2 regions of the Streptococcus dentapri genome follow, and region 1 is predicted to be linked to the other one. Evidence: predicted binding sites of a transcription regulator. Region 1 holds the regulator's gene; the other holds the start of a gene.
The links. Region 1 encodes HrcA, which represses chaperone genes, less so after heat shock. Its sites were predicted from a motif close to TTAGCACTCNNNNNNNNNGAGTGCTAA; they were not measured.

Region 1 (3,394 bases):
AAGAAACAACAGATGGTGTTGTACGGTTCCCTTCTGGATTTGCAATGATTTTACTTTCCGTTCCCTCAAGAACTGCAACTGCTGAGTTAGTTGTACCTAAGTCAATACCAATAATTTTAGACATAATTAAGATACCAAGAACCACTAGAAAACGATAGAATTTTAGGAACCTGCCTATAAAATCAAGATTTCATAGGTAAGTTCTCTAAATTTCGAGTTTTCGGTTCGGGTTCAATTCCTTTCGATTTTTAAAATTAATTTAGTTAAGTATAGTTTCGAGACATTTCGGTCGGACTTTTGCGAGCTATTCGCTTCTTTATTTTTAATTATAGTTTAACGTCATTGCGGACAAGATTTTTATAAATATTTGTAAGTTAGTTATAAACCACTACCATAGCCGGACGTAATAAGCGGTCATGTAATTGATAGCCCTTTTGGAAGACCTCTGCTATGCTATCAGCCGGATGAGCATCATCAGCTGGTAGAGTCTGAACTGCCATGTGGAAATTGGGGTCAAAATTTTCAACCTCAACCTCTTCAACGCCCTCTTCTTTGAGAGCTTGAATCAGACTATCGTAAGTCATCTCGAGCCCTTTTTTGACCTCATCAGTCAAGCCATCTACACTCAAAGCACGCTCCAAGTTATCTAAACTTGGTAGAATGGCTTTTGCCAGATCTTGTGAACAATAGCGCTGCAGTTGTTGTCGCTCTTCATTAGCACGACGCTGGATGTTTTGCATCTCAGCATGAGCACGTAAGTATTTATTTTCAAAATCTTCTGCACGTTCCAAAGCTTGCGCTAACTCTTCATTTTTTTTAGTTTCAGTATCCTGCTCAGCCATTTCAACCTCTGCCTCTTCAACCTGGCTAGCAGTCTCTTTTTCTAGCTCTTTATCGAGCTTATCCTTTTTATCTTTTTTTTCAGACATGGTGCCTCCTTTTTTTTAATTTACTTCATAGTGATTGCTACTCAAATAACGGTAAAAATCTGCTAATTTCATTGTTAAAACGCGACTGATAATATTGAGCAAACCCATTGTACGCTGATAATCAATCGTTACTGGTCCCATCAGACTTAAACTCCCAAAACCTCGATAAGGAATCAAAAACTTGTAAGAGAGCTGCGTCAATGAAACTAATCCTTCCTTAGTTTCATCAGCCAATCGGATATTGTAGGTTTCGTGCTCTTTAAATTGACTACGAATCTCCAGAGCTAACTCCTGTCCATTATCAAATAAGCGATAGGTTTCAAGATCCGAATACTTGAGAAGATTTTCTTTACCAGCCAAGAACAGTTTCTCAACAAACATTTCCCTAAAGATATGTTCAAATAATTCCAAAACATTATCAGTTGTTTTAAAATAGCGCTGCACAATCTGAGGAATCTCTGTTCGGATACGATAATGAATCTCGATAACCGTCTGGTTTAAAAAACGCTCACGGACAAGCTGACTAAGTATCGTTAAATCCTCGTCGAGGAAACTTTTGGGGATGGCAAACTGACTCACGACAAGATTAGAATCGTCAAAAGTCATTACAGCTAAAGCGTCGTGCTGACTAAGTTTAACGATGTCAAAAGCAGTCAAGCGCTGGCTACTAGGTTCGACATCTAAAGTAACCGCCGTACAGCCTGTCAATTTTGACAAAACATCACTGGCTTTTTGAAGTAAATCCTCTAATTTAAAAAACTCAAAATCAAAGGCTTTAATAACCTGATAAACATCCGCTTCATCTATACGATCGAGATTTAACAGATGATTCACATAATATTGAAAACCTTGACGACTAGGTAAGCGTCCACTTGAAGTGTGAGCCTTTTCTAACAAACCAATCTTCTCCAAGTCTGCCATATCATTGCGAATGGTGGCGCTACTAGAAGAGATATAGTTTTGCAAAACCTTTGAACCAACCGGCTCATGAGTCTCAGTAAACAACTCAATAATGATGGATAAAATATCATTCTGACGTTGCGTAATCATCATAAACCTCCTGAACAAAAGATTGCTTTAGCACTCTATCGATTAGACTGCTAATTTATATTCCTATTATACCCTTTAAAAATTCCTTGTCAAGAGAAAAAATAATTTTTTTAGCACTCTTTTAAAAGAGTGCTAATTTTGTCTATAAGATCTCAGATTTTTTAAAATATTTAAAAAGCAGTAAAGAAGACTTACTCTGAACTGCCTCTTGTCAAGTGGAGGATAAATAATAAAAGATTAAGAAACGGCCTTGTTCCCCATTTCAAGAGAAACAAGGTTGTTGTGCTTCTCTTGAAAATAGAAAATATTGATTCTTATAAAAATAGCACAGCTTAATAACTTCTAATTTATCTTCTACGAATGCCTTCCTAGGTTTTGGCAGATGAAACTCCCCTTACAGTTTCTAATGAATTTCTGTTTTTTTTCATTGTCCACTATAAGGGGAGTATATCAATCTGGGTTTCTCTATCACCTCTTTATTTATCATACTTAGTCAGATTGTGCTGTTGAATGACTGAGATGAGTTCATCCGCATAGTTAGTATCACTTCTAACACCAGCTTTTTGCAGTGCTCTAGCAGCTGTGACATAGTCTTCAGCTGTTGCCAAACTATTGTAAAGCTGCTTGCCCCACATACCAGACTTGATTTCTGCCACATAATCATAGAGACTGTCCTGCCAATCAGTATAAACAGCATAAGGTTGCTTGATTGTAAGCGGCTGACCATTTTCATACGATTGGGTCTTCAAGGCAATCTTTGGTTGGCCAACTTGAGCAACTGTACCTGTATAATTATTGTACCGAGCCGCCAATAAATTGGAGCCATAATCTGATGACAAAGAAGCATGAGCAATGATGATCGATGCTTTGATCCCATAAGAGTCCGATAATTTTTGAGCCAGAGGGGCTATTTCTTTGATAAAAGACCCTTGAGTATAAGCCGTAGATACTTTAGTATCTACACTTTTAGTACGCATATTTAATAATAGTGGCAAAATGATGATGGCCAAAAATAAGCCAAAAACCATTAGAAAAGGCCGAAGTTTTAGCCTTGATCTCATTGATTATTCTCCTTTAATAAAACAACATACTCTTCCAAACTCAAGTTATGCTCCGTCATATACCTAGCCGATGCCTTCCCAACATAACGGAAGTGCCAATCTTCATAGCCTACACCGGTATAGTCACTTTTATCTTCCTGAAAACGCAGGACAAAACCATACTTAGGAGCAATTTCTTTTAGCTGTTCAACAACACTAGCATCACTCTCATTAAGGCTGTCAACAGTGCTCATATCAATCGCTAAACCAGTTTGATGTTCACTGGCACCAGCTGGCTGTGAATAGGTCTTAACTTTTTCTTCGGCTTCTTCCTCACTAAGGCTTGAATCTTGACCCATTTCCTGTTGAACATAG
Region 2 (3,394 bases), on a different contig from region 1:
ACCTGCCTTTTTCATTTCAATGCAGGCTAACTTAGTTTCTAACGAATAGGCTTTTTTGATCATAACAAAACACTCCTGTTTCTAGTTTACTAGATTTCAACAGGAGTGTTTTTCTTCTGTCTCATGTTAGGGGGGCAGTGCCAATTGAGGACACCATTTTTATTGTCAATAATCTCTTAAAAACTTTAACCTTACTACATCATACCGCCCATCATTGATGGATCCATGGCTGGTGCAGCCGGAGCAGCTTCTTCTGGCTGGTCAGCGACAACAGCTTCTGTTGTTAAGATGAGACTGGCCACTGATGCAGCATTTTGTAAAGCTGAACGACTAACCTTCACAGGATCAATAATACCGGTAGCAACCATATCAACCCATTCACCATTAGACGCATTGAAGCCTATTCCTACTTGGCTGCTCTTGAGTTTTTCGATAATCACTGAGCCCTCATAACCAGCATTTGCAGCAATCTGACGAACCGGTTCTTCAAGGGCGCGTAAAACAATATTGCGACCAGTAGCTTCATCTCCTTCTAAATCAAGTGCAGCAACCTTTTCAATGACATTGACAAGAGCTGTACCCCCACCGGAAACAATACCTTCTTCAACCGCTGCACGTGTTGCGTTGAGCGCATCTTCAATTCGAAGTTTCATTTCTTTTAGTTCAGTCTCAGTTGCTGCTCCAACTTTAATAACAGCAACACCACCTGATAATTTAGCTAAGCGTTCTTGTAATTTTTCGCGATCAAAGTCAGACGTTGTTGTTTCCAACTGCGACTTGATTAAAGCAACACGGTTAGCGATAGCGGAAGCTTCACCGGCTCCTTCAACAATAACAGTTGAATCTTTGTCCACCGTAATCTTAGCTGCTTGTCCTAAAGAAGATACAGTGGCATCTTTGAGTTCTAAACCTAAATCTTCAGTGATGACTGTAGCACCTGTTAAAATGGCAATATCTTCCAACATAGCCTTACGGCGGTCACCAAACCCTGGTGCCTTGACTGCAACAACATTGAAAGTTCCACGGATCTTATTGAGAACCAGAGTAGGGAGAGCTTCACCATCTACATCGTCAGCAATAATCAATAGAGGACGGCTCATTTTAAGTACTTCTTCCAATAAAGGCAGGACATCTTGGATATTTGAAATCTTCTTATCTGTAATGAGGATATAAGGATTATCAAGATCAGCAACCATCTTCTCATTATCTGTTACCATATATTGTGAGAGGTAACCACGATCAAATTGCATTCCTTCAACTACATCTAGCTCAGTTTCCATACCGCGTGATTCTTCAATAGTGATGACACCATCATTACCTACACGTTCCATGGCTTCTGAAATATATTCCCCAACTTTTTCAGAGCGTGAAGAGACAGCAGCGACCTGAGCGATAGCCTCCTTATTGGCGACCGGCTGAGCGATAACTTTCAATTCTTCAACGGCTGTCTCAACAGCTGTCTCAATTCCACGACGGATACCAATTGGGTTAGCACCTGCTGTGACATTTTTTAGACCTTCACGAACAATCGCTTGAGTTAACACGGTAGCTGTTGTTGTACCATCACCAGCAATATCGTTGGTTTTCGAAGCCACTTCTGAAACCAACTTGGCTCCCATATTTTCAAAATGGTCTTCCAACTCAATTTCCTTGGCGATAGTCACACCATCATTGGTAATTAAAGGAGAACCAAATGATTTCTCCAAGACAACATTGCGTCCCTTAGGGCCAAGCGTTACCTTTACTGTATCTGCCAGAGTATCTACACCACGTACCATAGCTGTGCGTGCATCTGCTGAAAATTTAATATCTTTTGCCATAATATACTACCAAATCCATCTGTACGATAGACTTATTTTCCTTTCTCTCCAAAACTTAGACTAATACTGCTAAAATATCTGTTTCGCGAACAATTGCAACCTTATCTTGACCATCTTTCACTTCAAGACCGGCATTATTTTCCACTAAAACTTTATCTCCAGCAGCAACATTCGGTGCTATCAGCTCTCCCGTCAATGTACGCATTCCTTGACCGACAGAGACAACCGTTGCAGTCTTTGTCGCTTCGTGACTGGCTCCTGCCAGAACAAAACCACCAGCAGTTTTCTCTTCTGCCTCTTCAAATTTAACAACAATACGATCACCTAATGGTTTTAACATAATATCCTCCATCAATTAATTTTTAGCACTCTTATGTTATAAGTGCTAATTACATCTATTATTTTAGCATTTGGTCAGAATTAGTCAAGAAAAAACTCTACCTTTTGGCAAAGTTTTTTTAGTTATTTTATTTTAGCCTGATTTAGCTTTTCTTCAAAATCATCTATAACCCTTTGAACATTAAGACGCCCCTTGTAGATACCATAACCAAATATGAGCATTCCTAAGACACCCAGAACAATTAAGATGATTCCTATAATCAGAGCGATCAAATGTGCTGAGAGGGTATAGACCAGAATGACACCTATACTAGCGATGAGAAACATCAGAGTAAACCAACGCCCCAAATTTTCAATCATGTGCTTTTGATAGGTAATCTCTTTCTCATAGCCATCTACAAATTCTTTTTCTGTCAGCATAATCACTCCAAGTTATTTTAGTACTTCAATCCTGGATTGAAGAAACCAGTTATAACACCGAGGAAGGCGATTACAACCAAGAGCAGCATAACCATAATTGGTGAAATATTTTTCTTAGCCATTAGCCACCAACAAAAGACTACAAAGGCAGCTGTCAAGAAACCTGGATAAACGCCGTCCAATTGATCTTGCAGAACCAAGAACGTTTTCCCAGAAGAATTTTTTAATTCAAAAGCTGTTGTGATAGGTACCCAAGTAGCAGCAACGGCACCAACAACCATACCACCGACAATAGCAACGGATTTACGGATAGCTTGTCCTTGAGGACCAACCAAAACTTCAACGGCTTTATCACCAAGTTCATACCCCTTGAAGTAGGCAAAGCGCATACCAAAGTAGGCCAGTAGGTTCCAAACAATGATATAGAAGATGGCACCGACTGGTGATCCATTTGATGATAAACCAAGAGCAATACCCAAGATAATAGGAATCAAGGTACCAACAACAAGAGAGTCACCAATACCAGCTATAGGGCCCATAAGTCCGGCACGCAGACCATTGATTGTTTCGTCATCAACACCATCAGCTCCGTTGGCACGAGCTTCTTCCAAACCAGCAGTAACACCGACAACGAGGGAACCTAATTGTGGTTCAGTATTGAAGAAGGCCGTATAAGTTTGCATAGAACGTGCCTTATCATCTTCATTATCATAGAGTTCTTCAACGATTGGCAGCATGGAGGTCAAGTAACCAAAAGTCTGCATATGTTCTTGAGAAAAACAGGTTAAGTGACCATAATACCAATGGTGGAATGA

Region 2: a site for HrcA is predicted at 2,183-2,209, ahead of groES (co-chaperone GroES). Genes of this name have one in related genera too.

Annotation. Positions count from the first base shown of each region.
Region 1 covers NZ_JBHSAC010000042.1:13,810-17,203, forward strand. Annotated here, with positions in the region: gene dnaK (molecular chaperone DnaK) at 1-124, opposite strand, end outside; gene grpE (nucleotide exchange factor GrpE) at 375-929, opposite strand; gene hrcA (heat-inducible transcriptional repressor HrcA) at 945-1,979, opposite strand; gene ACFOSE_RS04770 (glycoside hydrolase family 73 protein) at 2,456-3,040, opposite strand; gene ACFOSE_RS04775 (M15 family metallopeptidase) at 3,037-3,394, opposite strand, start outside.
Region 2 covers NZ_JBHSAC010000024.1:20,395-23,788, reverse strand. Annotated here, with positions in the region: gene groL (chaperonin GroEL) at 195-1,820, opposite strand; gene groES (co-chaperone GroES) at 1,876-2,160, opposite strand; gene ACFOSE_RS02755 (DUF202 domain-containing protein) at 2,283-2,579, opposite strand; gene ACFOSE_RS02750 (PTS system mannose/fructose/sorbose family transporter subunit IID) at 2,597-3,394, opposite strand, start outside.